DNA from 4 places in the Virgibacillus sp. FSP13 genome. Region 1 is predicted to be linked to each of the others. Evidence: riboswitches for the same ligand, from Rfam matches in the RefSeq annotation. Region 1 holds a riboswitch; each other region holds the start of a gene.
What was found. A riboswitch is a leader RNA that binds a small molecule or an ion and turns the genes downstream of it on or off. The one in region 1 is predicted to bind S-adenosylmethionine.
Positions count from the first base shown of each region.

Region 1 (7,969 bases):
TATTTAATTGAAAAATTCCGATAAACAACGTAAAAAGCTGTGGTCATTTACTAAATTGGTAAATTGACCACAGCTTTATTAACAATCAAGTTTTATAATTAGCACATGTGACAATAACGATCTCACCTATGCTAAAAGGATTGCGATTTGTTTATATTAACTTAGATAATTAAGCATTTTGAAAAAGTAACAATTCTTTAGAAAACAGCCTTTTAAAAACCCTGTCATTTTCCCGCTATTTACAAGTACAATATTCGAACTTTATTTAGTTGTAAAATTATTCTGCTATTTTAGTTGTCTTTTATATTTTCCCTGCTATTATTAATGTAACAGTAATAGAACGTCAATTTTCAGTTGTTCACATATTAAAGATGTCAAAATTAAAAGAGAGGGATGAATAATGGGTGTTTATATTAATCTTGACATCATGCCAAACCAAATAGATAAAAAAGAATGGGAGGATGTTTATAAGGAATCTCTTGAACTTGTTGAAGCATATCCGTTCATGGACAATATAATTGATAAAAAGACTTACGAATGCCCTTGGGTATATGTGGACCGGGCAAAGGAAACAACGTTTGAGGAGTTTGATTTTACGGAACCGCAGATTGGTTGGCATGTGTTTGGAGATTTTGATTCGATGCTAACGGCAGAGTCATTTGCACTATATAAGAATCTTGATTACTATCGTAAAAAATGCCACGGAAATGGTGATCGTAATGGTGATATTTTGTCAATGTTGATTAAAAGGAATGCGATCCGAATAGTGAAGAAGCAGAAACAGTTTCATCATTATTAGGTAGATCATTATTGCGAATGACTGGATTTCAAGAACCTGTAGAGTCGAAACTGTCATATGAAGAGGTTGTGACGATTTTACGGGATAAGTTAGGGCATTTAGTTGATGTAGAGAGTTTATTGCCTAACAAACAAGAAGAAAAAGAGGACTCTACTGATGAATCCAATGATCTATTGAAAGAATTTCGGCTATTCATGGAAAGAGAAGGATTTCGTCATGAACCAGATGCTACTTCGTATGACATCGAAAATTTGGACAACCTAATCCATTGGAAACAAGGCATGACCATCCATCCGCAAATAGAAAAATTGTTAACGCAAATTAAAGACTTTGTACGTAATGATATGAAAGAGAATAGTAACCGCTATAGCACCTTTCAGGCATTTGCAGATTATGAAAAAATGCAATTATTTATCAAAAGTAATCGTCAGTTCTATCTCCGTAAACAAGCATGGGATAATATTATGAGAAATATTGATCAAGTATCAATGACCAATGCCGTCTATTGTATTCTGTTAATTAAGGCTGAAGAAATGAATATAAATAAACTTTGTAAAGCATTTCTCAATAATCATGATCTGCTAGAGCATTATATTTTAGGAAACAAGGTGTAAATGAAACAATGGACTAAGTGTCTATGATAAAGTCGAGGAAGACGATTCGATTAATGATGATTACCGAATTGAATATCTGCGTTAACACATCATATTAATATATTCTAATTTGGATATCCTATTAATGGGTGATAATGGATGAAGGCGACAGAATTAGAAAGCAAAAGATTTGATAAAGCACTGGACGAGATCCTTGATTTATTCAATAACCTTGAACAAGATAAACCGGTCATTCAATTCGGTGATGATGTCCTGGATAACATTGAACGGGCCAAGGAAAAGTATGGTGATGAGACGATTGACGAAAGAATAAATAAACTTGTGCGTGAAATGCTTGCTTGGCTTGATCTTGATGATGTGGAATTAGGAGATCAGGAAAAGGAAACAAGTGATGAAGAAGAATAACTTTATATGGTTTATTAATAGAAGAAAACAGCCAGTCTCCTAATGAAAGGCGACTGGCTGTTTTCTTCTATTCGATCTCCTTCAAAGTTTCATCAAGTAGCTGCATACGCTTATTAAACAAAGTCGGGTATGATAAAAACCCAAGTAAGACACTCGTAGTGACTGCTGTTGTCAGTAATAAGAATAATACTAGTAATTGAAAAAGTACTGCCTGGACTGGATCCGCACCGGCAATGATTTGCCCACTCATCATGCCTGGAAGCTGGACAAGGCCCATGGTTTTCTGGCTTTCAATTGTTGGAATTGTGCTTGCCTTAATTGATTGAATGAGTCGTTTGTGAATTGCCTGTTTCGGTGTACCACCAAGTGACAGAACAAGTTCAATTTCATCCAAGTGTGCATCAAGCTCAGCTGTAAAACGATTAAGGAACAAAATTCCAAGTACCATGGAATTTCCAATCATCATGCCACTAATTGGGATGATATATTGGGCGGTTGATGGTGTGATGTCCAAACCAAGTAAAATGCTTTGTGTCAAAACTTCAACAAAAATAAACGTTACAATTAGTTTCCAGGTAATTCCTTTGATTGATGCCCCTTTCTTTCGGGCGTTTTGTGTGGCAGCGGCAATCATTAAAATAACCATGAGTCCAATATAGATCATATTTTCGGAATCAAATACAAATTGAAGTATGTAACCGACAATTAGCAGTTGAATGGTCGAGCGGACCGTTGCAATGATGGTGTCTTTCTCAAGACCCAGCTTCAGTGTTTTGGACAGGATGATCGGGATAAGGACAAATAAGAGTGCTAGTGATAATGTTGTAAAGTTCATTGATCTTCCCCCTTAATAAACTGTTGTACACGTTCTGATTTAGGGGAATCCAATAGTGAAATTTCTCCACTTTCCACAACTTCTCCAGCCATCATCACCCACGTATAATGCCCAATTTCCCTGGCTTGCTGTAGATTATGTGTAATCCAAACGATTGTTGTGTTGTATTTTTCATTGATGTTTATAATCAATTTTTCAATTTCCTGTTGGGAAACTCGATCTAATGATGAGGTAATTTCATCAAGTAACAGAATCTGTGGTCGATTGACAAGGGTACGAGCAATCGAAAGTTTTTGCCGCTGCCCGCCGGATAAATCCTTGACATTACGTTGCAAATACGATTCATCTAGTCCAACCATATTGATAAAATCCTTTGCTGTATCTGCAGAAATTTGCTCACCCTGAAGTTCCAATGGTAATGTCAAATTTTTCAGAACTGTTCCGTTAACCATTGTTGCCTGCTGAAGCGCCATCCCCACATCCCGGCGTAATTCGGTTGGCTCATAGTCATTGATGTTTTTACCTTTTATGTAAATTTCGCCTGCATTTGGAGACTTCAATCCATTGCAAAGTTTGAAACATGTTGTCTTACCTGCACCTGAGGGACCGACTAATGTCGTGATTTTACCTTTGGGGAATGAAGCAGTAATATTATTGAGAATATGCAGGCCATCACTGGAATAGCTTACTTCATTAAATTGGATTGCTGTATTTCCGCTTGTTGTCATATCGAATCACTTCCTCGTATCACTTTTTGCTTCGTGTAGCATATTGCGTATATTATATCATTTGGAAAAATGATGAACCAATGCAAGATTGTCTAACTCTATTTTTAGTTTTTCGTAAGCCTGTTAAAGCAGCAACCAACAATGCGAAAACAGCCGTTTAGTATGATGGGTCGAATAATTCCCTGAATAGTTTAAAATTCCGATTATTATTCAATATTTGATAGCTATTTAAAAGCTTTGTCGCCTATTTCCTCTTAATCAAGCTTAAGCCTGTTTAAACACAATATATAAAGTTTAATCCATTTTGACGGAATTTTTCCTCTAGTTTAAGCTATTTAAAGTACGCAAAATATTGAAGAAAAAATAATTTGGAGGTGGGAGCATTAATAAAAGCGGAATCGGAGAAATGGTAAAGCCTAAAGAAATGAAAACCGAATTTCACTTTCGCACGCCTGATAAAGACGATGGCGCAGCAGTCTGGGAATTGATCAAACATACAGGTGTTCTTGATCTTAACTCTTCCTATAGTTATATCATGTGGTGTGAGATATTCTCAGGCACGTCAATCGTTGCTAAAAGGGACGGAGAAACAGTTGGATTTATTTCCGGGTTTGTTCGCCCAGATAAACCGAATACACTTTTCATCTGGCAGGTAGCTGTTCATGAATCGCAACGAGGTCAAGGATTAGGGACGAAGATGCTTTTTCAATTACTAGATCGTGAGTCTTGTGAGGACGTTCATTATGTTGAAGCAACAGTCTCACCATCGAATATACCATCGCAGCACTTATTTTTAGGTCTTGCGAAAAAACTTGAGACGAATTGTATAACATCTAGTTACATTTTATCGATTGATTTTCCACGAACAGGACATGAAGATGAATTGTTGTATAAGATTGGACCTATTTCAGAAGAAAATAAATAAAGGGAATGATGCAGGTGACAACAGCAGTATTAAGCGATGCGAAAATGAAAACGTTTGAAGAACTTGAGTCTACAGTAAGAAGTTACAGCAGAGGCTGGCCAACTATCTTTACAAAGGCTAAAGGATATAAGTTATGGGATATAGATGACAAAGAATATATTGATTTCTTTGCAGGTGCCGGAGCATTAAATTATGGTCATAATAATGAGGCAATGCAAGAGAAAATGATTGATTATATACGTAATGATGGAATAATTCATAGCCTCGACATGGGTACAACGCCAAGACAAAAATTTCTAGAACGATTTAATGACGTTATACTTACACCTCGTGAACTCGACTATAAAATTATGTTTCCTGGACCAACAGGAACAAACACAGTCGAAAGTGCCCTTAAAATTGCTAGAAAGGTTACTGGACGTGATACTGTAATTAGCTTTACAAACGCATTTCACGGCATGACAATCGGTTCCCTTTCTGTTACAGGAAATTCATTTAAACGCCATGGTGCTGGAATTCCACTTCACCATTCAGTTTCCATGCCATTTGATGAATACGTGGAAGATCAAGATTCAATTGCGTATTTGGAACGATTTTTAGAGGATAGTGGAAGCGGTGTAGCATTACCGGCAGCTATCATTTTGGAAACCGTTCAAGGTGAAGGTGGTATAAATGCTGCAAGAATGGAATGGCTGAAAAGAATAGAAAATATTTGTAAACGCTGGGACATTTTATTAATTGTTGATGATGTTCAGGCAGGATGCGGCAGAACAGGTACTTTCTTTAGTTTTGAACCTGCTGGAATTAATCCGGATATTGTCTGTCTTTCCAAATCGATTGGCGGAATTGGCTTACCAATGGCAATTACGCTAATTAAACCAGAATATGATCAATGGGGACCTGGTGAACATAATGGGACATTCCGCGGTAATAATCTAGCATTTATTGCTGCAGCGGAAGCATTGACCCATTGGGAAACAGATGAATTAAGTCAGGCAATTAAAGAGAAGGCATTTATTTTAAAAGAAGGCATTAAATCTATTATCGAAAAATTCCCGGAGCTTAATGGTGAGGCTCGTGGTAGAGGCCTTATGCAGGGGATAGCAGTTGACAATACAAATGATCTTACAAGTAAAATTTGTTCAGAAGCATTTAACCGTGGCTTAATTGTTGAAACTTCAGGACCAAACGATGAGGTCATTAAGTTCCTTCCACCGCTAATTATTGATGAGGAAGGACTTAAAAATGGACTTGGAATCTTGGAAGAAAGCATACATGACGTTCTTGCTTAATATATTTTAATAGATATGCTTATAAATGGAGAGGAGAAATGAAGAAATGATCGTAAAATCACTTGAAGATATTATAGGTACTGAGGACGAAACATCAGGAGAAAACTGGACGAGTCGCCGGTTTTTATTGAAAAAGGACAATGTTGGTTTTAGTGTGAATGATACGTTAATTAAAGCTGGTACTGAGAACTACTTTTGGTATAAAAACCATATTGAAGCAGTTTATTGTATTGAAGGTGAAGGGGAAATTGAAAAAGTAGAAACTGGTGAAGTATGGCAGCTTAAAGCAGGAACAATGTATACACTAGACGAAAATGATAAGCACCTACTTCGCGCAAGAACACAAATGCGCATGGTGTGTGTATTTAATCCACCACTTGTAGGAACAGAAACACATAATGAAGAAGGGTATTATCCATTGTTGACGGAATAAAGTAACAGGAGAGAAGGGGACATATTGATCAGTACCTTCTCTCCTTCTAGTACATAAGAAATTTAAATTCATGCTTGACTTATCGGATTAATAAGAATAAACTATATATTAAAATTAAATAATCTTATCAAGAGAAGCCGAGGGATCTGGCCCTATGAAGCTTCAGCAACCTCTGACATTTTTCAGGAAGGTGCTAATTCCAGCGGGAGTAATTCTTGGGAGATAAGAGCGGAATTTGAATGTTAATCGTAATAACCCTCTTTTCTCACGTAAAAGAAAAGGGGGTTTTCTTATGAAAAAGTTTACAGTAGCGAAATGACGAACGTTAGAAAAAAAGAAGGGATGATTGTTTATGAGTGAAATTGTTGTTTTATCCGGAAGTCCATCCGCATATTCCCGATCAGAGCAGGTCCTAAAATATTTGGGAACTTTACTTAAACAGGAGCATTTTTCGGTGACCCATATTTCGGTTAAAGATGTACCTCCTGAAACTTTATTTTCGGGAGATTTTGATAGTCCGACCGTCCGGGAGATCGCGACATTAGCCCAAGCAGCTAAAGGTGTCATAGTCGGCTCACCTGTCTATAAAGGCGCTTATTCGGGAGTTTTAAAAGCACTGCTTGATATACTTCCGCAAGATGTGCTCAAACATAAACCGGTCCTTCCACTCATGACAGGTGGGAGTATGTCTCATCTTCTAGCAATTGAATATGCATTAAAGCCTGTGCTAGCAACATTAAAAGGACATAACCTAAAAGGTATCTATCTACTTGATAGTCAGATTGACAAACAAAAGAAAAATCCAATAGTTGATGGGGACATTTTACAACGCACCAAAAAGCAACTACATTACTTTATCGAATTAGTGTATAAACAAAATGCACTAGCATCTTCATTGTATTAAAGAAACACTTGAGAAAAAATGAAGGAGGGCAATCAAAATATGCCAAACAAACGAATCTATTTAAATGCGTTTGATATGAACTGTGCGGGTCATCAATCTCCTGGACTATGGACTCATCCAGAAGATGAATCACATCGCTACAAAGATAGTGAGTATTGGATTGAACTTGCTAAACTACTGGAAAGAGGTCGATTTGATGCTGTATTTATTGCGGATGTATTGGGTACGTATGACGTATATCAAGGTTCTCGGGATGCGGCTGTTCGGCAAGGAGCACAATCCCCGGTTAATGATCCTTTATTAGTCGTTCCATTAATGTCAGCTGTAACGAAACATCTTGGATTTGGTGTTACAGCATCTGTCACACATGAACATCCTTATCCATTTGCTCGCCGGATGACAACGTTAGATCATTTGACGAAAGGGCGTGTGGGATGGAACATTGTAACCTCCTATCTCAAGAGTGCTGCAGTCAATATGGGATTAGCTGATCAAATGAAACATGATGAACGTTATGATATTGCAGCAGAATATTTGGATGTATGCTATAAGCTTTGGGAAGAAAGTTGGGAAGATAATGCTGTTAAGGTTGATAAAGAAAATGGCATCTACACGGATCCTGACAAAGTCCATGATATTCATCATGAAGGAAAATATTTTAAAGTTCCTGGTGCACACTTAAGTGAACCATCGCCACAACGAACGCCTGTCCTGTATCAAGCGGGTGCATCTACAAAAGGGCGTGCATTTGCAGCTGAAAATGCGGAATGTGTGTTCATTGGTGCGCCAACACTTGCCGTAGCCAAAGAGACGGTTAAACGGCTCCGTGCGGATATCAAAAAAACGGGAAGATCTCCGGAAGAAGTGCAAATCCTTACGATGTTTACACCGATAGTTGGTAAAACAGAGGCAGAAGCGAATGCCAAATTTGTAGATTATCAACAGCATATAAGCCATGAGGGAGCACTCGCTTTATTCGGAGGATGGACCGGAATTGATTTATCCGTTTATGAACCAGATCAAGTTATCAGTTA
Region 1 is NZ_JBSVKG010000026.1:11,017-18,985, reverse strand. Features, by position in the region: gene ACW2QC_RS17040 (MBL fold metallo-hydrolase) at 1-7, shown strand, start outside; gene ACW2QC_RS17035 (hypothetical protein) at 401-799, shown strand; gene ACW2QC_RS17030 (hypothetical protein) at 811-1,413, shown strand; gene ACW2QC_RS17025 (atypical membrane-integrating protein (Mistic protein)) at 1,552-1,818, shown strand; gene ACW2QC_RS17020 (ABC transporter permease) at 1,886-2,653, opposite strand; gene ACW2QC_RS17015 (ABC transporter ATP-binding protein) at 2,650-3,381, opposite strand; gene ectA (diaminobutyrate acetyltransferase) at 3,788-4,306, shown strand; gene ectB (diaminobutyrate--2-oxoglutarate transaminase) at 4,351-5,598, shown strand; gene ACW2QC_RS17000 (ectoine synthase) at 5,645-6,031, shown strand; SAM riboswitch class I at 6,153-6,260, shown strand; gene ssuE (NADPH-dependent FMN reductase) at 6,384-6,935, shown strand; gene ACW2QC_RS16990 (LLM class flavin-dependent oxidoreductase) at 6,975-7,969, shown strand, end outside.

Region 2 (7,969 bases), on a different contig from region 1:
ATGTGGTACATGTTTTCCCAAACCTTTTTTCCTCCGTTCCGAAAAGCCCAGACACCATTCATTTAGAAAAATTTGTTATACTACCTATATCATCATATTTTTTACAAAGGTTCAACTTTGGGGGTTTTAACATGATTAGCCATTATAAAGATAGTAAACCAAAAATCGACCAATCTGTATTCATCGCAAAAGATGCTTCTATCATCGGTGATGTCACGATTGGCGAGCAATCAAATGTTTGGTTCAATACTGTTATTCGGGGGGATGTTGCTCCGACACATATTGGCAAACGAGTAAGTATTCAAGACCTATCCATGATCCACCAAAGTCCAGGTAACCCTGCCATTGTTGAGGATGACGTAACAGTTGGTCACCAGGTTACACTTCATGGTGCAGTCATTCGAAAAAATGCCCTAATTGGTATGGGTTCAATTATATTGGACGGAGCAGAAGTTGGAGAAAGTGCTTTTATTGGTGCTGGAAGTCTAATCCCTCCAGGTAAAAAAATTCCGCCGCATTCCTTAGCATTAGGCAGACCGGCCAAAGTGGTCCGAAACCTGACGGAAGAAGATTATGCAGAAATGGACCGGGTCCGTAAATCTTATGTAGAAAAAGGACAATACTATAAACTACATACAGATTTAGGTATTGATTTTTAGAGGTTGTTCAAAAATTCACCAAATGATAAGCGGCGAATCTCTTCGTTGGCGGCAAAAGAACTTCTACTAGACCTGCCCACGTCAATAGCCAACGCAGAGGTCAGCACGTCCTGTGCAAGTGCGGTCCTCATGTAGATTTTGCCTACATTCCGGTCCTCAAGACTACACCGCCTCGACCTTCGTCGCACAGGACAAGGAAGGCTACGACAGCGATACATCGCACGAAGAAAAAGTGTATTTCTTTTTCGAGGACGTGCTAGTGTCAACGTTGGCTATTGACGTGACGAACTTAGTCGACCTTGCTTCTAATTTGGCGACTTTTTGAACACGCATTTTTAGGTTTAATATACGTAAAAAAGTGCCGATATAAATGGTATGACAGTTAAATATTATAGGAGTGTACACAAAAATGCACATCACACTATTCTTCATCTCCTGTTTAATTGCAATCTATTTTATATTTTTAGGTGAAAAAGTTTCAAAAAAATGGGTCAGTCGTTCATTTAAATTATATGCAATTCTTTTTACAATTTCCGCGATTCTAATCGGTTCTACCTATATAAATGAACATAAAACAGCATTTATTGCTGCTACAAAAGAACTTTTGCCAATTTCTGATGACTTAAAACTAGTTGAACCTGCAGAAGCCATGGTCTCGCAGCGCACGATAAAAGATTCTGTTCGGTTACAAGCACCATTAATTGGCCAACTGCCTGAGTTACCACGCGGTTGTGAGGTAACAACCCTTGCTATGCTACTTGGCTACCATAATATTGATGTGGACAAAATGGAATTAGCAAAACAAGTAAAACAGGATCCAACACCTTATAAAAAAACAGACAAAGGTATTCATTTCGGTAATCCGAATAATGGTTTTGTTGGTGATATGTATTCCTTTGCGACACCTGGATATGGAGTGTATCACAAACCAATTACAGAACTTGCTGGACAGTATGCAGGTGAACGCGTTCTTGATTTTACGGGGCAAGATTTCGCGGAGATTATCAATCAATTGAATCAGGATCGTCCAGTATGGGTGATTATAAATGCTACATATGACAAACTACCTAAAAAGCAGTTTACTACATGGCAAACCCCTGATGGTCTAATTGATATTACAATGAAAGAGCACTCTGTATTAATAACGGGCTATGATCAAGACTATATTTATTTTAATGATCCATTAAAACGAGATAAAAAAGCACCTATTGAGGAATTTAAAGCTGCATGGGTCCAAATGGGAAAACAGGCAATAACGGTATTATAACCGTCATTGCCTGTTTTTTTTTGAATTTTATTTCGCTGTAACTGGATCAACTGCAAAATCTGGTTTACTCAATTCGGCAATATCAAATTTATTTTCTACAAAAATTTGATGCCAAAGCATGAACATTAACACGGTCCAAATCTTCCGGCTATAGTCACCTTTTCCTTGACAATGCGCTTCAAGCAGTTCAAGAATAAATGATTTATGCAGCAAGTGATCTGTCTGGCTTTCATTGATTAACTGTTTCGCCCAGCCATTCAACTCATTCTTCAGCCAATGGCGAATTGGCACAGGAAATCCGAGTTTTTTACGATCGAGCACGTGATCCGGAATGATTCCACGTGATGCTTCACGTAAGATACTCTTTGTTGTTCCATTCGCTATTTTTAAGTTGACCGGTATTTCGTTAGCAACACGGAATACTTCTTTGTCCAAGAATGGCACACGCAACTCAAGTGAATTCGCCATTGTTGTCCGGTCCGCTTTTAGCAAGATATCCCCACGCATCCAGGTATGAATATCAACGTACTGCATTTGATTAACCAATGGATAATCGGCAACATTATCAAATAACTTGCCAGTGATCTCGCGATAAGACAAATTTTCATTATAATGCTTTAAAATTTGCTGTTTTTCTTCATCTTCAAACATTTTCGCATTGCCAATATAACGCTCGCGAAGTGGTGTTGTCCCGCGCTCTAGAAAACTTTTCCCTTTTACACCTTCAGGCAGCACGTCTGCAACCCTTGCTAATAGATTCCTGGCAGGTTTTGGAATGGAGTGAAACATTTTTAATGACTCTGGTTCACGGTAAATATTATAACCGCCGAACAATTCATCCGATCCTTCGCCAGATAATACAACCGTTACATGCTTCCGAGCTTCCCTAGCAACAAAATACAATGGAACGCACGCTGGATCTGCCAGTGGATCATCCATATGCCACATAATTTTCGGCAGCTTTTCCACGTATTCTTCCGGTGAAATGATATACGAGATGTTTTCCACATTTAGTTTATCAGCCGTTTCTTTGGCAACATCAACTTCAGAAAAACCCTCCCGTTCAAAACCTACAGAAAATGTTTTAATGTTTGGATTGAACTCTCTGGCCATCGCAACGATTAACGTAGAGTCGATACCACCTGATAAAAATGATCCAACTGGTACATCGCTTCGCATATGAACATTTACCGAATCATACATCACGTCCTGAATACGCTTGATCCAATCTTGTTTGTCCATTAAAACAGGGTTAAATGTCGCATGCCAATAACGGGTAAAGGAGATTGCTTGACCAGGCTTTTTCACAAAATAATGACCTGGCTCCACTTTCTTAATTTCCGTTGTCATCGTCAATGGCTCCGGCACAAATTGGAAGCTTAAATAGTGCTGTAATGCTTCATCACTTACGTCTTCATTTTCCATCATTAACGTAATACTTTTTTTCTCTGAAGCAAAAATAGTGCCCTCTTCTGTTTCCCGATAAAATAATGGCTTAATACCGAATGGATCACGCACGCCATAAAATGTTTCATTTTCCTTATCCCATACTAAAATGGAAAACATTCCACGTAGATAACTGAATGCCTGTTCTTTATGTTTGGCAAATAACGCGGCAATTACTTCGGTATCTGATTCCGTTGCGAACTGATACCCTTCCTTGATTAAATCCTCACGTAGTTCTACATAATTATAAATTTCCCCATTAAAAATAAGCCATATTTTTTCATCATTATAGCTCAATGGCTGCTGGCCGCTTTCTATATCAATAATACTTAAACGTCTAAATCCAAATGACACATATTCATCATGAAAATAACCTTCATCATCTGGCCCTCTGTGGGTGATGATATTGTTTTGTTGTTCAAATAAATGGATTGCTTCTTCATTTGGCATACTCGGATGATTGCGGATCATCCCAATAAATCCACACATGGCTCTAGCCTCACTCTCAAGATTCGTAATTATACCTTTTAGAGTATATCATAAATGGTTTTTTATTTCGATATGGAAAGAATCTTGCTGAACCGTTTTATTTCCGGATGATCCTATACGAAAAACAAAAATCACGCCTTCCATTAATAGAAGACGTGATTTTCATTTTAAAAACAATCTATTTTATTTCTCCGCTAATGCCTTCAATTCCTCTACCTTATCTGTTTTCTCCCATGGAAATAAGACATCTGTTCTGCCAAAATGTCCGTATGCAGCGGTATTTTTAAAGATTGGCCGTTGCAAATCAAGCATACGAATAATGCCTGCCGGACGTAAATCAAACAACTCTCGGACTGCCGCAACAAGTTTTTCTTCCGTAACTGTTCCAGTACCGAATGTGTCAATCGCAATGGATACCGGTTCAGCAACGCCAATTGCATAGGCAAGCTGTACTTCACACGTTTTAGCAAGTCCTGCAGCTACAATATTCTTCGCTACATAACGAGCGGCATATGCTGCTGAGCGGTCCACCTTAGTCGAGTCTTTTCCACTGAATGCCCCTCCGCCATGACGGGCATAACCACCATACGTATCAACAATTATTTTTCTTCCTGTTAGTCCAGCATCCCCTTGTGGTCCACCAATAACGAAGCGGCCGGTTGGATTGATGAAATATTTTGTTGTTTCATCTAGTAAATTTGCTGGTACAACCGGATGAATAACATGCTCAATTAAATCTTTTTCAATTTGCTCGGTTGAAATGTCCTGGTGATGTTGTGTGGAAATGACAATTGTATCTACTTTAACAGGATTATCATTTTCATCATACTCTACCGTTACCTGTGTTTTTCCATCCGGACGTAAATAAGGTAGAATCTCATCTTTTCTTGCATCAGCCAGCCGTTTTGCCAATTTGTGAGCAAGTGATATTGGTAGCGGCATTAATTCTTCCGTTTCATCACAAGCAAAGCCAAACATTAACCCCTGATCACCTGCACCGATCGCAGCAATTTCTTCATCAGACATTTTTCCTTGGCGTGCTTCCAATGCATTGTCTACTCCACCAGCAATATCTGCTGATTGTTCATCAATTGCTGTAAGGACTGCACATGTTTCAGCATCGAAACCAAACTTAGCTCTTGTGTAGCCGATATCCTTAATGGTTTGCCTTACAATTGCTGGAATATCTACATACGTACTTGTTGAAATTTCCCCTGATACTAATACTAAACCAGTTGTCACCGTTGTCTCACAAGCTACTCGTGCATTCGGATCTTTTGATAAGATTTCATCCAAAATAGCATCTGAAATCTGGTCACAAATTTTATCCGGATGTCCCTCTGTTACCGATTCAGATGTAAATAAACGACGATTTGCAGCCATTGGCCTAAATCTCTCCCTTTTATATCGTGGTACGGAACTCTGTATTTATCAATTATATAAACTCCCTTTAAAACAAAAAAAGCCTTTCCTACTTGCATGAGGAAAGGAGTTGTGGCCTTTCGCTCTTATTGTTCAAGGAAAATCCTTGCATCAGATTAGCACCTTTTCACAAATGTGATGGTTGCTGGGTTTCATCGGGTCTGTCCCTCCACCAACTCTGAATAAGAGAGTGTCCGTTCACAATTTATCGTACCGAAATCGTTATGATGTGTCAACTTTTTCAAATGTAAAAAGTATAAAACTTGAGGCGCTATTATGCTTACAGCAAATGTTTTTCGGTGGGTTGAGTAATCGGAGACCCAGAGTAAGCCGTGTCCAGCTCCAGCGCCCAGCAACTATCAAACTTCACACTCCTCTCCTCGAAAAAGTTAATTCGCTTTTTCTTCGTGTGTTGTTACTTCAGGGGGTTATTCAATGCACTACGATAAGTCAACATCGGCTCGTACCTCACCGTGTTTCCTTTATCTCATTGCGGAGTGCTCCAGTTTGTACGTTGCTAAGCGGGCGCTTGCGCTTTTCTTCAAAGGCCAGCACAACATTTTAAATAAAATAATACATTAGTATGGACTAATTAAATAAATGTGTTATACTAATAAACAGATTTAAAAGAAAACCGTTTCATGTCTTTATAAAAAATCCATCAAAAAGGAAGGTATCATATATGAAATCGATGGAACGATCAACAGTATCGGATGAACTTTTAGCACAAGGGAATATCCAGCACAATTTATCGGTACCTCAGCTAGTTGAAAAAATCTTAGCAAGGAACGAAGGAGTATTGACAGCAACAGGTGCGATTCAAGCAACAACAGGAAAATATACCGGACGTTCACCTAAAGATAAGTTTATCGTGAAAGATGACATTTGTGAACAGTTTATTGATTGGGGACTTGTAAACCAAGCAATCGATGAAGATAAATTTAACCAGCTATACGAGAAAGTCATAGCTTATTTAAAAGATAAAAACGAATTGTATTCCTTTAAAGGATTTGCCGGTGCTGATAAAAAGCACCGTCTGCCAATTCAAGTAATTAATGAGTATGCATGGCATAACTTATTTGCTAGACAATTATTCATTACACCAACTGAAGAAGAGTTGAAAACGCATCACGCTGAATTCACGGTAGTTTCTGCTCCTACGTATAAAGCAGACCCAGCAATTGATGGAACAAATTCAGAGACGTTTATTCTTGTATCTTTCAAGCGACGGGTGATTTTAATCGGCGGAACAGAATATGCTGGGGAAATTAAAAAATCAATTTTCTCTGTAATGAACTATTTATTACCGCAAAAAAATGTACTTTCCATGCATTGTTCCGCGAATGTTGGCCAAGAAGGAGATGTCGCCTTGTTCTTTGGATTATCCGGAACAGGTAAAACGACACTCTCGGCTGACCCTTATCGTCGTTTAATTGGGGACGATGAACACGGCTGGAGTCCTAATGGTGTGTTTAATATTGAGGGCGGTTGTTATGCGAAATGCATCAATTTGTCCAAAGAAAAAGAACCACAAATTTTCAACGCGATACGTTTTGGCTCTGTCCTGGAAAATGTCATCATTGACGAGGAATCTAGACTGCCGGATTATGACAACACTGTACTGACGGAAAATACCCGGGCAGCATATTCACTGGAAAACATCGATAATATTGTAACACCTAGTGTCGCTGGTCACCCAAACACGATTATCTTTTTAACTGCTGATGCATCTGGCACATTACCGCCAATCAGTAAGTTAACAAAAGAACAGGCGATGTACCATTTCTTAAGTGGATACACAAGTAAACTCGCCGGGACAGAACGTGGGGTCACAGAGCCACAAGCAACATTTTCAGCGTGCTTTGGCTCACCATTTCTACCGTTAGCACCGTCCACTTATGCGGAAATGCTTGGTGAAAAGATTGATCAGTTCTATTCTAATGTTTTCTTAGTAAATACAGGCTGGACTGGTGGTTCATACGGTGTTGGGAATCGCATGAAACTTTCGTATACAAGGGCAATGATTCATTCTGCCTTGGAAGGTGAATTAAATACCGTTGAAACAGTAAAAGATGACATTTTCGGATTAGAAATGCCAATGCATGTTCCCGGTGTACCTGATAAGGTATTAATACCGAGAAACACTTGGAATGACAAAACAGCCTATGATGAAGCAGCAAAAGCACTGGCAACTAAGTTTCATGAGAACTTCAAGAAATTCACACAAGCAAGTGAAGATATTGTGCAAGCAGGCCCAATTTACAAGCCTGAATAAAATAACATTTGTTTACTCATCCTTAATGGATATGTAATAGTTTCAAGAACAAGCAGTGGCATTGGTTAGTTGCCACAGCTTGTTGTAAAACTGAAAAGCGAACTAGTCAGCAACATTCTGACAACCGATCTCCATATGGAGGTCGGTTTTTTTAAGGTAAAGAATATAAAACTTCATCTGCTTGTTCTCGTGCAAGACAAGTCACGTCAAGCTCCAGGTAAATGCTATTACATTTTTATCCCCTTTTAGTCAAATATTCCCTAGGCGTTCACACATTTTCTACAAAAACATACACTATGTTGAAATACCCATTTGAAACGGAAAGGAACGATTTGCATGAGAAAATTAACGTATTTTATGCTCTTTTCCAGTATAATGCTCATTTTCCTAGCAGCTTGTGGTTCTAATCAA
Region 2 is NZ_JBSVKG010000010.1:7,446-15,414, forward strand. Features, by position in the region: gene ACW2QC_RS10490 (tetraprenyl-beta-curcumene synthase family protein) at 1-21, opposite strand, end outside; gene ACW2QC_RS10495 (gamma carbonic anhydrase) at 132-659, shown strand; gene ACW2QC_RS10500 (C39 family peptidase) at 1,069-1,926, shown strand; gene asnB (asparagine synthase (glutamine-hydrolyzing)) at 1,954-3,861, opposite strand; gene metK (methionine adenosyltransferase) at 4,045-5,244, opposite strand; SAM riboswitch class I at 5,367-5,472, opposite strand; gene pckA (phosphoenolpyruvate carboxykinase (ATP)) at 5,966-7,558, shown strand; gene ACW2QC_RS10520 (ABC transporter substrate-binding protein) at 7,895-7,969, shown strand, end outside.
Region 2: linked by a shared signal. The riboswitch ahead of metK (methionine adenosyltransferase) and the one ahead of ssuE (NADPH-dependent FMN reductase) in region 1 are both predicted to bind S-adenosylmethionine.

Region 3 (7,969 bases), on a different contig from region 1:
AAGCGAAAATGCACTTAGTATTTTGTTTAGTTGTTTTATTTTAATGTATATCGTGCTTGGATTTTTTGTTTATCTGCAATATCATAACAAAATGAAATTGCGGAAACGGCAAGAAAACTGGTCAAAGGAAAAATCACAGCTTGTTGTTGTTGAAACAGGATTTCACAAGCAAAAAATTACGTATTCTAATCTCTGGTTTTTGCTACCGTTTACAGTTGCTATTGTTACGATGGTTATGACGCTAAATCATTATCAGCAGATTCCAGATAGGATCCCGATGCAATATAACTTTTCTTGGGAAGTGACTAATTATGCGGATAAATCATATCGCTCCGTTCTTTTTACGCCGATCATGCAAGTATATTTAACATTGCTCTTTCTGTTAATTAATACCATTATCGGTAAAGCCAAGCAACAGGTAAGTGCGGAGAATCCAGAGAAGTCAGTGAGACAAAATATTACATTTAGAAGAAGATGGTCAGCGTTTACGATTATTTCTGGAATCGCGTTAATTCTCATGTTTTCTTTGATACAACTTTCCTATATTTATCCGATTAATCAACAAGTGCTTATGATTGTCCCGCTAGTACTAACATTTGCCATTGTGATAGGGGCTATCGTTTTATCGGTAACAACTGGCCAAGGTGGAAGCAGAGTGAAAATGGGTAAAGGTGAAGATGGAACAATGATTGATCGCGATGATGACCGGTATTGGAAGCTTGGGCAATTCTACTTTAATAAAAATGATCCAGCGTTGTTTTTAGAAAAACGGTTTGGAGTAGGTTGGACCAATAATTGGGCCCATCCATTATCATGGTTCATTCTTATCGCGATTATCGGTATAGCAGTTGGATTACCTATATTACTAGGGGTCTAGGACTTCATAAAGGAAGGGTTCAATGAAAAAATTATTAAAAGAGCGTGTTCAAAAAGGAGGATAAAAAGGACCGAGAAGTTCGAGGCGGCGTAGTTTCGAGCAGCGGAATGTATACATTTAGATACATGAGCAGCGGAGAAACAAGCCAACGAAGAAATTCGATGTGTCATTTTTACCGGACTTTTTGAACAACCTCTAAAAGGAATTGCTGTGACTCTAATAATTTTTACGATAGTGGGGTGCGATGATAATATGAAGAAGGATGAGGATCAAACGAAAGATAATGTTACGACAGCCGATTTAGCCGGAACATGGAAGGGCCAAATCGAAATACCAAGTCAACCTCTAGAAATCATTTTGAAATTTTCTGAAGGTGAAGAACCAAATGGAACAATTAGTATTCCAATACAAAACGTTGAAGACTTTTCTTTATCTGATATTGTGCTGAAGGGTAATGAAGTTTCATTTATGATGCCATTACCAGGTCAGAAAATAAATTTAGAAGGGAAAGTGGAATCGGATAAGTTAAGCGGAATATTCACACAAAACGGCCAAAGCTTTCCATTTACTGTTGAAAAGGGTGAAACAAATAAACAAGCGGAATCAGAACAAGAGAATTTCCTATCAATTGAAACAAATAGTGGTGTGCTGTACGGATCCATCCTTGTTCCAAAGAAAGGGGAGAAATTTCCTGCTGCTCTAATTATTCCAGGTTCCGGACCAACCGACCGTAATGGAAATTCACCAGGGTTACCCGGGAAAAATAATAGTTTGAAGCTACTTGCTGAAGGATTGGCTAAGAACGGAATCGCTAGTTTACGTTATGATAAACGCGGCGCAGGGAAAAATACACAGGCCGTAATAGCAGAAGAAGATATGCGATTTGATCAATTTGTTACCGATGCAAAACAATGGATTGCAAAGCTAGAAAAAGATGACCGATTTACGGATGTCATCGTGATTGGTCATAGTCAAGGGTCACTTGTTGGGATGATGGCAGCTGAGAATTCTGGTGTGAGTGCATTTATTTCGCTTGCTGGTGCAGGTCGTTCCATTGATCAAGTTTTAACAGAGCAGTTAAAAACGTTACCTGATAATTTGTATAAACAAAGTCAGACTATTTTGGAGCAGTTGAAAGACGAAAAAATTGTCAATAGCGTAAGCGACGAATTATTGAGTATTTTTAGACCAAGTGTTCAACCGTTTTTAATTTCATGGATGAAATATAATCCAACTGAAGAAATAAAACAACTTGATATTCCAACATTAATTGTAAATGGAAAGAACGATTTACAAGTGTCTGTTGATGATGCGAAAAGGCTTGCTGAAGCAAAACCAGATGCTAAAATTCTTTTGATCGACAAAATGAATCATGTATTAAAAGAAGCCCCAGCAGATAGGGAAGGTAATATGGCCGCATACTCCGATCCATCGCTCCCATTAGCAGATGGCTTCATGGAAGGAATAATTGGATTTCTAGGTGAACATGATATTGCTGGAAAATAAAAGACGGCTGCCCCGAAGCAACGGGGCAGCCGTCTTTTAGTCTTCTTCATTTTGAGTTTGATATGCCCCGTATTCCTCACCATAATAACGGTTATAGCGCGATTTAAACTTCCCGAATAAATAAACTACAATTACTTTTACGATAGCATAACCCGGAATACCGAGGATAACCCCGACAATCCCGAATAAATTTCCTGCTGATAACAGTACAAAAATAATCGTTAACGGATGAATTTTCATTGTTCTTCCCATGATGTTTGGGGAAATAAAATGGCCTTCTAAAAATTGAACCACTGCCCAAACAATCGCTAATTTCAAAAGCATAAAAGGTGATTCGACAATTGCGATAATAATTGCTGGCGATATGGCGATAATTGGCCCAAGGTAAGGTACAACGCTTGTTACCGCAGCAATAATGGCTAATGTAATCGCATATTTTAGGCCAATAATTAAATAGCCAATAAATAAAAGAACCCCAATACAGGTAGCAACAATGATTTGCCCCTGAATATAAGAGCCAACTTGAACATCCATGTTGTGAATTATTTTATTTGCGTCATCTCTATATTTAGGAGGTATTAATTTTAAACAATACGTTTTAAACTTTTTACCATCCTTTAATAGGAAAAATAAAATAAATGGAAACGTAAAAATGACAACTACTACATTTGTTAGTGTACTTGCAACGTTACGTATTCCTTCTACTGCGCCACCAAGGTAATTGCCGATTTTACTTGGCAAATCGCTTAAATAAGATGTGATCCAGTTATATCCTTCCTCATAATAGGGGCCTAAAAAGGAATGTTGGATCCATGATTTTATTCCATCTCCCATTTGTCGCAAGTAGTTTGGGAAATTGTTCGCTAAATCCTTTACCTGTGACTCGATTGCTGGTGCGGAAAGGAGAGTAATCCCCGTCAGTAGTCCACTAATACCCAGTATAATAATGAGAATACCCCAGATTCGTTTAATATGTAGCCGTTCTAAAAGATTTACAATCGGGTTTAACAAATAAAACACAACAAAAGCTAGTATAATTGGTGGTACGATTGTTGAAAAAATAATGATGATAGGATTGAAAATAAATGATACTTTGTCATAAATATATATCGTGATTCCAATAAGGATTAATAGAATCAACCCAAAAAATAGGTCACGACCACCAATAAATTTTATAAATCGACTTGCTGTTTTCATATGGTGGCTCTCCTTTCTTATTAACCGTATTATAGATGAAATGATTCAAAAATTCCATAACAAGAAAAACCCGTGTAGTGTCGTAATATGAGTATACGAACTTCACGGGATTTTTGTTTCATTGTATTATATCATTCAAGGTTGGGAGTCTATCAGTAGTTTATTGATTTTACATTTAATTGACTACCCAAGTATTTTGCCAATTCAAGCATACCATATTTGCCAGCTACTGCTTCTGCATCGGAGTTATAGTTTGTATTTGTGTTGATATCATAGGTGAAAATTTCTCCGCCTTTGTTGCGAATAAATTCGATTCCGGCAACTTTAATATCATTTTGCCATAAAAATTCTTCATATTTTTCAATGATCGGCTCGTTGAAATCTTCGATGATTTGGAATTTCGGTTTCTCTGGCTTTTCTTCGCCTACTGGGCAAAAAAGATCATCGATTGTGCAGGCATCGGCAGGGCACAATTCGAATCCTTCTGACGTATCAACTTGAACGGCATAGACAAATTTTCCACCAACGAATTCGCATCGGGTAATATACGATTCAGGTGATTCGATGTACTCCTGAATAAGTGTAACGCCATCAACGGACGGTTCAAAAGCGGGTCCTTCTACATATCCCTGCAATGCTTCAATGGAATGGAATAGCTGCACACCTAGTCCTTTCCCCGCACGATTATGCTTTGTTATGAAAGAAGATAGCCCGGAATCCTTAGCAGCCTTAATGATTTGGTCTTTTCCAACGGCAGCCAACGTTTTCGGCGTGCGAATCCCAGCAGCATTTAAGGCCATATATTGATTTACTTTGCTAACTTCAAGCCTTAACGCACGACTTCCATTGATGACAGTGCGACTGTGGCGCTCGAGCCATGCCAAGACAGCTTCAGTTAATTCGGCTGCAAAGCGGTGCTCTCTTGTATGGGAAGACGCACTCATACGGCTATAAAAAACACCTTCTGGAGGAACAGTCGATAGGTCAACTGTTCCTTCATCTAGATGCCATTCTTCATATGGTAACTGCAATTCAGTTAATCGTTTTGTCAAATGCTCGGTCCATTCATTATTTTCATGAAGCACATATATTTTTTCCGACATTCCAATGCCTCCTATTGGTTTATTTTTAAGTTACGTTTCTCCTCGACAAGTGGCATTACTTTTTCCGAAAAGCGCTTCATTTCCTCTAATTGTGGAGAGAATTGTAAGAGTAAAAGGTCAACTCCAGCATCCTCAAATTCGATGATGCGATTAGCAATTTGCTCAGGTGTTCCGATTAAGTTTGGACGCAATCCCCGGTTGGAAACGGAATAATCATTTAGTTTTACTTGCTGCTCAAGCTGTGATTTGCTGACAAAATCTTGATATCCTGCATAGCCGTCCGCATTTTTAACATCGGTGATCCGTTTCCATTCTTCTACTACCTCTTCTTCCGTGTCACGGCAAATGATGTATGCAGCCAATCCGAATGATTTAAATGTAGATTTTCCTGCTGCTTCTCGGCGTGCTTTCATATCCTCAACTTTTGCAGAAATTTCTTCTAATGTTCCTCCATGCATCACGTAGGCATCACAATTATTGACAATGACTTCTTTTCCCCGTTCACTCTCACCGCCTGCGTAAAGAAGAGGATTTGGCCGTTGCACTGGCTTCGGTTCCAAATGTGTATTGGCGACCTCATAAAATTTTCCTTTATGGCTGAACGTTTCTTCGGTCCAGAGCCCTTTCATTACTTGTAAAAACTCCTCGGTACGGTTATATCGTTCGTCGTGTGCTGTGAAATCCCCACCGTATTGACGCGCTTCCTCTTCCCACCAGCCTGAGACTACATTAAATGTGAAGCGGCCGCCCGAGATACGATCAATGTTAGCGGCCATTTTTGCAGTTACAGCTGGGTTATGGAATACAGGACGCATTGCCGCCATAATTTCGATTTTTTCTGTAACAGCTGCAAGTGCTGCAGCTGTTGACCAAGCTTCCAATGAGTCATGTTCAATTCCTTTTATATCGTTTAGATACAATTCAGCAATTAATGTTGTATCATATCCCCATTTTTCTGCTGACTGAATCACTTCTTTTGCGTAATCAAATGTTGGTGGCATGTGTTCATTATCTACATTTCGTAACCATCCACCAAAAATAGGTAGCCAAAAACCGTATTTCATTAATAACCTCTCCCTTTTCACCATAAATTGTATGACAAGATGAAGTGCCAGAAATATGTTTGATCACATTTTTCATAAATAAAAAAACCTCTTCGATAAGAAGAAGTTTTGTACATGGCTTCCATCTTATCTTGCAGCCGTTAAACGCTGCTGGAATTAGCACCTTCCTGATCATTATCAGTGGGTTGCCGGGTTTCATCGGGCCATTCCCTCCACCACTCTTAATAAGAAATGTATTAAATTAAAGTAATCATACCAGAAAAGTATGTATTAAAGCAATCAATAAGTGAATTTCACTCATTGGAGGGACTACGAAAGGACGTTGCGCTTTTGGTCGCCCTATTCGTTAACGAGGGTTAAAAGAACACTGAAGCAATAACAATAGAAATAACTAAATTCAACTGCTAGAATTTAGTTAGGTTCAAGAAGGGTGGCAAAAATAATGAATCAAAAAGTGATCATAAACAATAGGACAATTAATGTCGACAATTTTTACGAAGATACAGTTGTGAATAAATCTAAGGCCGAAAAATTACTTAAAATAGGATTTGATTTTAAAGTTAGCAGCAGTGACTACCACGAAATTACAACCTTGCTATATGCTAATGATTTTCATGTGAAAGTTCCAGAAAAAAATCTCGAATTTCACGCAACTATTTACTCCTATTCGACGTCAATTACAAATCTCTATCAAGATGGTGCAGTTGGTGATTTTAAATTGGAATTAATGGAGGAATAAGCGCTTAGCTGAATACAACGTAACAGATTATTTTTACAAACAAAGGAATATTCTATATTTGACGGATATATTCAACATCCCTATAATGAACAACTATGTGTTATTTAAAAAAGGGCAAGTTGTGGTTTTTCGTAATTGTAGTTTGGTTATTATCTTCCATCCATCGGTCTGTGTGGAAATATTATAGAGGTTGTTCAAAAGTTACTAAATGACAAGCGGTGGCTTTTTGAACACGCACTTATCGACACTTGCTCCTAATTAATTAGGAGGAAAAGCGTGTACGAAAAAGAGAATAAAACAGATTGGACAGTGTTTTTAATAAGTGGAGGATTTGTAATTTTATTCATTGTGTTATCTTTCATCAACAGCACGATGGTGGGCGATACGATTGTTAAATTATTTAATTGGTCTGCGAAGTATTTTGGAGCCTATTGGCAGGTACTATTGTTGGCAAACTTTGTAATTGGGATCTATTTTGTCTTTTCAAAGTATGGAAGGGTTCGTTTAGGGAATCAAGCAGCACCGAAATACAATTATTTTAAATGGATTTCTATGATTCTTTGCACATTACTTGCGAGCGGGGGAGTCTTTTGGGCGGCGGCTGAGCCAATGTATCATTATATGACTACACCACCGTTATTCGGTGAAGGATCAGGTAATATCCCGGCCGCTTTTGCGCAAGCCTTTATGGATTGGGGATTTTTGGCATGGGCCATACTTGGGACATTATCCACAATTGTGATGATGTATGTGCATTATGTTAAAGGGCAACCGCTAAAACCCCGAGCAATCCTATATCCGATTTTCGGGGAAAAAGTCTATCATAAAAGTATTCTTGGTTCGCTTGCTGATATCATCTCGATTATAGCAGTAGCAGCAGGAACACTTGGACCTATTGGCTTTCTGGGGTTACAGGTAAGTTATGGATTACATGATTTATTCGGTATACCCAATGTGTTAACGACAAGTATTATTATTGTATTAGTATTGTCGATGATAGCTGCTATTTCTGCGGCAACTGGTGTTGATCGTGGGATATTACTATTAAGTCGCATCAATGTAGGTTTAACTATTTTATTAGCCGCTGTTGTACTTATTATTGGGCCAACTATGTTCATTATTGATGCTTTTGTTTCCGGGGAAGGCTTTTATTTGCAAAATTTCTTCACGATGTCATTGTACCGTGGTGATGAAGCATGGCTTGGTGCATGGACTGTTTTTTTCTGGGGATGGTTTCTCGGCTATGGCCCGATGATGGCTATTTTCATAAGTCGGATTTCAACAGGAAGAACGGTACGCGAATTGGTGCTTGCTGTTTCAATCGTTGCACCAATTGTGAGTAACTTCTGGTTTTCTGTAGTAGGCGGGACGGGTGTGTTCTTTGAATCAGAAAATCCTGGATCTGTTTCAACAGCATTAAATGAGTCGGGCATGCCAGCTGCAGTTATGGCAATCATGGATCAACTGCCGATGGGCCTTATTA
Region 3 is NZ_JBSVKG010000012.1:38,211-46,179, forward strand. Features, by position in the region: gene ACW2QC_RS11755 (DUF1648 domain-containing protein) at 1-877, shown strand, start outside; gene ACW2QC_RS11760 (alpha/beta hydrolase) at 1,130-2,383, shown strand; gene ACW2QC_RS11765 (AI-2E family transporter) at 2,420-3,580, opposite strand; gene ACW2QC_RS11770 (ATP-grasp domain-containing protein) at 3,733-4,683, opposite strand; gene ACW2QC_RS11775 (LLM class flavin-dependent oxidoreductase) at 4,695-5,747, opposite strand; SAM riboswitch class I at 5,871-5,978, opposite strand; gene ACW2QC_RS11780 (DUF3219 family protein) at 6,190-6,486, shown strand; gene ACW2QC_RS11785 (BCCT family transporter) at 6,763-7,969, shown strand, end outside.
Region 3: linked by a shared signal. The riboswitch ahead of ACW2QC_RS11775 (LLM class flavin-dependent oxidoreductase) and the one ahead of ssuE (NADPH-dependent FMN reductase) in region 1 are both predicted to bind S-adenosylmethionine.

Region 4 (7,969 bases), on a different contig from region 1:
AACTGGAACTCGAGTGATGGGCCTGGTAAATGGCGGGGGTTATGCAGAATATACTATTATGCCGGCTGATCGAGTAATACAGATTCCGGAAAGTTTATCGTTTGAAGAGGCGGCAGCGATCCCAGAGGTATTTCTCACCGCATATCAAACATTATTTTGGTTGGGTAATCTAACGGATCAAGATACGGTTCTAATCCATGCAGGTGGAAGTGGGGTTGGTACAGCGGCTATCCAATTAACCAAGCAAATGACAAACGCAAAAATTATTACAACGGCAGGCTCACAAGAAAAATTAGGTTTTTGTCAGTCGCTTGGCGCAGATGTTGGAATTAACTATAAAGAACAGAACTTTGCGGAGGAAGTTTTAAAAACCACCGATCAAGAAGGGGTAAACGTCATACTCGACTTCATTGGTGCTTCCTATTGGGAGAAAAACTTACGAAGCATTGCAATCGATGGACGCTGGGTGCTGATTGGTGTACTTGGTGGAACAGAGGTTGAAAAAGTAGATTTAATGTCAATTCTTGCAAAGCGAATCCATCTGAAAGGGACATTATTAACGCCAAGAAGTGATGCCTATAAAAAAGCTTTGACAGAGGAATTTATTCAAAAGGCAATCCCCCTATTCAATCAGAAAAAGCTGAAGCCAATTGTTGACCATACCTTTGCATTCAAAGACATTCAAGAAGCACATCGATATATGGAAGCAAATAAAAATATTGGTAAGATAGTCATTTCTGTTAACTAATCATTGTTACAATACCACCTTTTGAAATTTTTAAAAAATGCATTGACAAAGCTTCATAACGGTAGTATTGTATTAAACAATATCAAATGAATATTTTGTAACTTCTTATTCAGAGAGGTGGAGGGAATTGGCCCTATGAAACCTCGGCAACGGACTTTTTTATAAAGAACTGTGCCAAATCCAACAAGCATTCGCTTGAAAAATAAGAAGAGTGAGCGGAATTAAAATGCAAATCTCTTCTTATGAATATCATAAGGAGGGATTTTTTATTTCCATATGCAAATAAACAACTAAATAGCAAGACTTCTTATCCAGAGAGGTGGAGGGGCTGGCCCTATGATACCTCGGCAGCGGACTTGTAAAAGTACTGTGCCAATTCCAGCAAGCAATAGGCTTGAAAGATAAGGAGAGGGAAACCCGTAAATGCCTCTTCTTGTTTTTCAAGAAGGGGTATTTTTTCATTTTAAAGAGGAGGGGAATAATGATTACTTTTGAGAACGTAACGAAGATATACCAAAGTGGCGAACAACAGATAGAGGCACTGGATGATGTTGATTTACAGATCGAAAAAGGCGAAATATATGGTGTTATTGGATTTAGTGGCGCCGGAAAAAGTTCATTGATACGTTGTGTGAATTTACTTGAACGACCGACTTCTGGAAAAGTAGTTGTAAATAATCAGGATCTACTCAGTCTTTCTCCAAAGGAACTAAGGGAAGCAAAACGAAGCATCGGAATGATTTTTCAACACTTTAATCTACTAAATTCAAAAACGGTTTTTACGAATGTGGCAATGCCGTTATTACTAATGAAGACACCTAAGGAAGAAATTAAAAAAAGAGTTAATGAACTGTTGGAGTTTGTCGGACTGAGTGATAAGGCTGATAATTACCCAGATCAGCTTTCAGGTGGCCAGAAACAACGAGTAGGTATTGCGCGAGCCTTGGCAACACAGCCATCCGTTCTATTGTGTGACGAGGCAACATCGGCACTTGATCCGCAGACAACGAATTCAATCTTGAGGCTTTTGAAGAAAGTTAATCAGGAATATAACATTACCATTCTAATCATTACTCATGAAATGGGGGTTATCCGTGAAATATGCGATAAGGTGGCAGTGCTTAACCAGGGTAAAGTGATTGAATCAGGATCTGTATTTGATGTATTTGCCCAGCCCAAAACGGAAATTGCCCATAATTTTGTAAGTACAGTCATGCACGATGAAATACCGAAATCAGTCCATCAATTAATTGAATCCCAAGAATCTACCAATCAAATTTATCGAATTGTTTTTGTTGGGGAATCAGCAGGTTATCCGCTGTTATCGCAAATAGCTAAACGATTTGATGTAGAGGTAAATGTTTTGTTTGGTAGTATTACGGAATTGCAAGGGACACCATTTGGTAACTTAATTGTGAAGTTTGCAGGTGAAACGAAAGAAGTGAGTAGAGTTATTATGCATATTAACCAACAAAAAGTAACGGTTAAGGAGGTATTAGAGGATGTTAGTTGATTGGGATCAAATTCTCGCGGCCCTATGGGAAACAGTTTCGATGGTTGCATTTTCATTATTATTCGCTACGATCATTGGCTTACCATTGGGAATCCTGCTCGTTGTAACACGTAAAGGACATTTATGGGAAAATGCTCCAGTATTTAACGTCCTAAATGCAATTGTAAATGTGTTTCGATCGATACCATTCATTATTTTGATGGTTGCAGTTATTCCATTTACCCGACTAGTTGTAGGAACATCAATTGGAACCGCAGCAGCAATTGTTCCAATGGTACTATTTTCAGGTCCGTATATTGCTAGGTTGATTGAAAACTCACTATTAGAGGTTGATCCTGGTGTCATGGAGGCCGCTCAAGCAATGGGGGCAACGCCTAGACAAATAGTAATTCGCTTTTTAATTCCAGAAGCATTAAGTTCACTTTTATTAGGGTTAACGATTGCAACGATTGGATTAATCGGTGCATCAGCGATGGCTGGTGCGATCGGTGGTGGTGGACTTGGGGATTTAGCAATTACATATGGGTATCAGCGCTTTGACACGGTAGTTATGGTTATTACAGTGGCGATACTTGTTGTCATGGTTCAAGGTCTACAATCTACTGGAAATATACTATCAAGAAAAATTAGACGACGATAGGGAGAGAGGATTATGAAAAAAGTTTGTTTTCTATTATTATTTATGATTTTATCAATGGCCATCAGTGCTTGCTCAAGTGGTGATGCGGCATCAAGTGTAAAAGTAGGAATTAGTGGTTCTGACACAACGATTTGGGATTATGTTGCAGAAAAGGCAAAAAAGGAGGGAATTGACGTTGAGATTGTTCGCTTTTCCGACTATGTTCAACCAAACTTGGCATTAGCGGAAGGGGAGATTGATGTGAATGCCTTTCAAACTGTCTCCTATTTTGACGCATTTATTAAAGAACATGATTTAGATCTTACTCCAATTGCAACAACAGTCATTGCACCAATGGGGTTGTACTCTGAAAAATATGATTCAGTAGATTATTTACCCGATGGTGCGACAATTGCTTTACCAAAAGAGGCAACGAATATGGGCCGAGGATTGTTATTACTTCAAGAAGCGGGCCTAATTAAGCTAGTAGATGATTTTGATGGGAATGGGTCAATTGATAAAATTGCCGAAAATCCAAAGAACATACAGATTGAAACATTGGTGGCGGCTCAAACCCCGCGTGTTTTGCCGGATGTTGATGCATCAATTATTAATAATGGAATTGCTGTAGACGCTGGCTTTAGTCCTTTAGAGGATTCCATTTATCACGAGGATGAAACGGCAACACCATACATTAATATCATTGCTGTCCAGTCAAAAGACAAAGATGATGAGGTGTTAAACAAGTTGGCAGAGATTTATCAATCAGACGATGTTGCAGATTTTATTATTGAAGAACGTAATGGAAACTCAATACCAACATTTGTACCGTTAAGTAAAATTGGTTACTAAAAAAATATAGAGGAGCGGATGATAATGACTGTTATTACACAGGGATTGGATCAAATCAAACAACGTATTATTGAAAATATAGAGGAAAATGAAGAGAAATATATTCATACAAGTCACGCGATACATGATAAGCCAGAGATTGGCAATGAGGAGTTTTTTGCCTCTGGGTTATTAACAGATATTCTTAGTCATGAAGGATTTGTTATTGAAAAGGGAATAGCAGGACATGAGACAGCGTTTTTAGCTAAAAGAAGAGGAACAAAAGAAGGATTGCGAATTGGGTTTTTAGCTGAGTATGATGCCCTTCCAGAAATAGGCCATGCGTGCGGACATAATATTATCGGAACAACAAGTGTTGCGGCGGCTGTAGCCTTAAGTAAAATAATTGATGAAATTGGGGGAGAACTAATTGTGCTTGGAACACCTGCAGAGGAAGGTGGTCTAAATGGTAGTGCAAAAGGAAGCTTTGTAAAGGCAGGCTTATTAAAAGATATTGATGCAACAATTATGCTCCACCCTGGCAATGAAACAAATTTAACTGGACCAACCTTAGGTGTTGATCCACTAGACTTTGAATTTTTCGGCAAGCCGGCACATGCTTCGGCAAAACCAGAAAAAGGAATCAATGCACTGGATGGTGTTATACAACTATTCAATGGGATCAATGCTTTGCGCCAACACTTGCCGTCTGATGTTCGGATTCATGGCATCATTACGGATGGAGGTGCTGCACCAAATATTGTACCTGAATATGCGAAAGCACGATTCTTTATAAGAGCTCAGACTAGAACGGTGTTAAATGAGGTTACAGAAAAGGTAAAAGGTATTGCAAATGGAGCAGCATTGGCATCTGGGGCAACGGTAAAAGTCTCTGCATTTCAAAATGAAGTAGATAATTTTATTATTAATCGTACCTTTGACAATGTATTTAAAGAAGTAATTGAGGACTTAGGGGAGACAGTTCATACAGAGGAGAAATCTGCTTTAGGCTCTACCGACGCAGGCAACGTTAGTCAAGTTGTGCCTACTATTCATCCACATATCAAGATAGGTTCAAGTGATTTAGTAGGTCATACGGTTGAATTTAGGGAAGCGGCTAGATCTGAAAAAGGGGATCAGGCACTTATCTTGGGTGCAAAGGCAATTGCTTTAACCATTCTAGAGATCCTAATCAATAAATCGTTATATGACAAAATATATCAAGAGTTTCTGGAGAAAACTGTGGAGGTATAGTTTAATGTATTTTTCCGTTTGACAAGGTACTGTCTACATGATATATTAGTTCTTGTCGAAACGGAGGAATACCCAAGTCTGGCTGAAGGGATCGGTCTTGAAAACCGACAGGGGTGTCAAAGCCCGCGGGGGTTCGAATCCCTCTTCCTCCTCCATTCATTAAAAAGCGCATAAATTTGGAGATAAAAAATAAAGCCGTTACAATTGTAGCGGCTTTATTTTTATTAATTGTTGTTGTTAAGAAGGGAACTCAACATGTCAGTAGGGAAATGAAACTTCTCATTGTTAACTTGTAATAGACTCAATTCACTCTCTGGTACATCCTGATTCTTAATGGTATTTACTTGCCTTTGAAGCTGCTCCATTCGTTTATCCAATTCATTAGCTACGGTTGCGGCATCCTTTAATTCCTTTGTCAAATTTTCTGGTATTGATTTATCGTATTTGTAATAGATTTTATGTTCGAGACTAGCCCAGAAATCCATTGCAACGGTACGGATTTGAATTTCGACAAAAACCTGTTCTTCACGATCAGACATAAAAACAGGTACAGATAAAATAAGATGAAGACTTTTGTAGCCATTTGGTTTTGGATTCTGTATATAATCTTTACATTCGATAACGGTAACATCGTTTTGCTGCTGAATCATCTCACTTATTTTATAAATATCGGAAATAAATGAGCAGACAACACGAATACCTGCGATATCATGAATATTTTGCTTGATTGATTCAAGCGTAATTTCATGGTTTTTGCGATACATTTTCTTTAAAATACTTTCAGGAGATTTTAAGCGTGATTTTATATGTTCAATCGGATTATAGTCATGAATGTGTTGGAATTCCTCTTTTAAGATCCTGAATTTAGTGTTCATCTCATCTAAACCAAACTTATATGTCATCATGAAACGTGTTAATTCATTTTTTATTTGTTTCATTTGTTGTAATTGCTTTGTGTCATCGTCCATTCGTATACCTTCCCTCTTACTGGTCTTATGTTTATTATAACGAACTTATACTCCGGCTTAAAATAACGCAACTATTAAAATATTTTAACAAATGATCTTGACATTTATCTTATAACAGCGTATATTACGTTAAAATATCAATATAGAAAAATGAAGAACAGGCCAGTAACGATTTGTTAGTTCGATAGAGATTGGAATTCACCGGCTGAAAGGTTCCATCGATAGCTAAGGTCGTGAACCTACCTGGGAGTTGTTAGGCAAATACTAACCGCAGTCTACTGCGTTACCAATTCAAGCTGGGCATAGATATTAATGTCAAAATAGGTGGTACCGCGGATGTAAACCTCACTCCGTCCTTTTCAATTAGGACGGAGTGGGTTTTTTTAGTTAAAAACTGTTTTCTAAAAGATTGGGACTGCGATTACTCGCCCCATCGAAAATATTTTTTGTTTTTACAAAATAGATATAAAGTGTGACGTAACTTTTAACGTGACTTTCTCCCATCCTTTACAAGATGAGTGGTAAATAGCGGCTTGGGGGAAATAATTGCTTTCCATGGGGAATGCTTCAGCCTCCTCGGAAAGCGAAGTATTCTGCCGGAGCAGATTCAAGCACTCACCCCCTATTAGAATGAGAGAAAACATCATAAAAAAGAATTGTCACTGTGTCGCATTTTTTTATCAACTACGAAAATAAAAAGCAACAAGCATTACGAAAAAGTCTAATTAATAGAGGAGTGTTGTGCAAATGGTTAACAAGGTTTGTTTTGTTGGAGCGGGGTCGATGGCTGAATCGATTATATCTGGGATCCTGAAAAATGGATTTTTAACGAATCATCAGATCTTTGTAACGAACAAAAGTAATCAAGAACGTTTAGCAAAACTTCAGCAACAATATGACATTAATGAAACAACAGATAAATCGCAAGCTATAGAAGATGCTGATATTATTATATTTGCTACAAAACCATATGATATTGAAGAAGCCATAAACCAAGTTAAAACACACATTCAATCAGGTCAATTGATTATTTCTGTTGTAGCAGGAATTTCAACTGCCTATATTCATGAGAAAATCGGCAAAACCGCTCCAATAGTTCGCGCAATGCCTAATACATCTGCATCAATTGGGTTTTCAGCAACTGCAATTACAGCAGGGAAAAGTACAGGACAGGAACACCTTGAATTGGCTGAAATACTATTTAATACAATTGGTTATACGACGATTGTCGATGAAGCAGATATGCATGCAGTTACAAGTATTTCTGGAAGTGGCCCAGCATATTTTTACTATGTAGTAGAGGCAATGGAAAAGGCGGCTATTGAAGCGGGTCTGGATAAAGATATAGCAAAGGCTTTAATCACTCAAACCATTGTGGGTGCCGGCGAAATGCTTCAGAATGCTGGGGAGACTGCCAATATATTAAGAGAAAAGATAACAAGTCCAGGGGGAACAACTCAAGCGGCAATTGAGACCTTAGATAGAAATGACTTTCAGCAAACCATTATGAACGGTGTAAGAAGTGCAAGGGAACGCTCAATCGAATTGGGTAAAAAAGAGGATTAACTGGTAATGGGAAACAGCAAATGTATCCTGTTTCCCATTACTAAAAACTAGTTTTCAACCAATGCATGTGTATGTAATGTTGCAATCATGCCATAGAATGCGTAGTAAAATTCATCTGGTGCTTCTAGGCGGAAGTGGCCAACATTACTTGTATCGAAATCCATCGCCGCTTCTAATAAGTGATAGGTAGAATAGGCGTAAAGACAAAAGTATTTATAATCAAACTTAGGCATTTTCTCGTAAATTACGGCAATTTCATCTTTGTACCGGTCAAAATTATTCGTTGCCTCATCAATGAGAATTTGCAAGTCAGGCAAGTCAGCTTCAAGAACCATATCTTTTTCATTTTCCATGCGAACCGTAGCCATATAAATTCCCTCCATCTTTTCTAAGCATTACATTTGCTATATATAATTCGCTGTGTATTTTCGGTGATGTAAATTACGCCTTATAAAAGGAATTATGGCATT
Region 4 is NZ_JBSVKG010000021.1:50,279-58,247, forward strand. Features, by position in the region: gene ACW2QC_RS15575 (NAD(P)H-quinone oxidoreductase) at 1-748, shown strand, start outside; SAM riboswitch class I at 851-957, shown strand; SAM riboswitch class I at 1,053-1,156, shown strand; gene ACW2QC_RS15580 (methionine ABC transporter ATP-binding protein) at 1,230-2,261, shown strand; gene ACW2QC_RS15585 (methionine ABC transporter permease) at 2,251-2,901, shown strand; gene ACW2QC_RS15590 (MetQ/NlpA family ABC transporter substrate-binding protein) at 2,914-3,732, shown strand; gene ACW2QC_RS15595 (M20 family metallopeptidase) at 3,757-4,965, shown strand; tRNA gene ACW2QC_RS15600 (tRNA-Ser) at 5,028-5,120, shown strand; gene ACW2QC_RS15605 (GTP pyrophosphokinase) at 5,190-5,933, opposite strand; gene proC (pyrroline-5-carboxylate reductase) at 6,681-7,499, shown strand; gene ACW2QC_RS15615 (hypothetical protein) at 7,547-7,867, opposite strand.
Region 4: linked by a shared signal. The riboswitch ahead of ACW2QC_RS15580 (methionine ABC transporter ATP-binding protein) and the one ahead of ssuE (NADPH-dependent FMN reductase) in region 1 are both predicted to bind S-adenosylmethionine.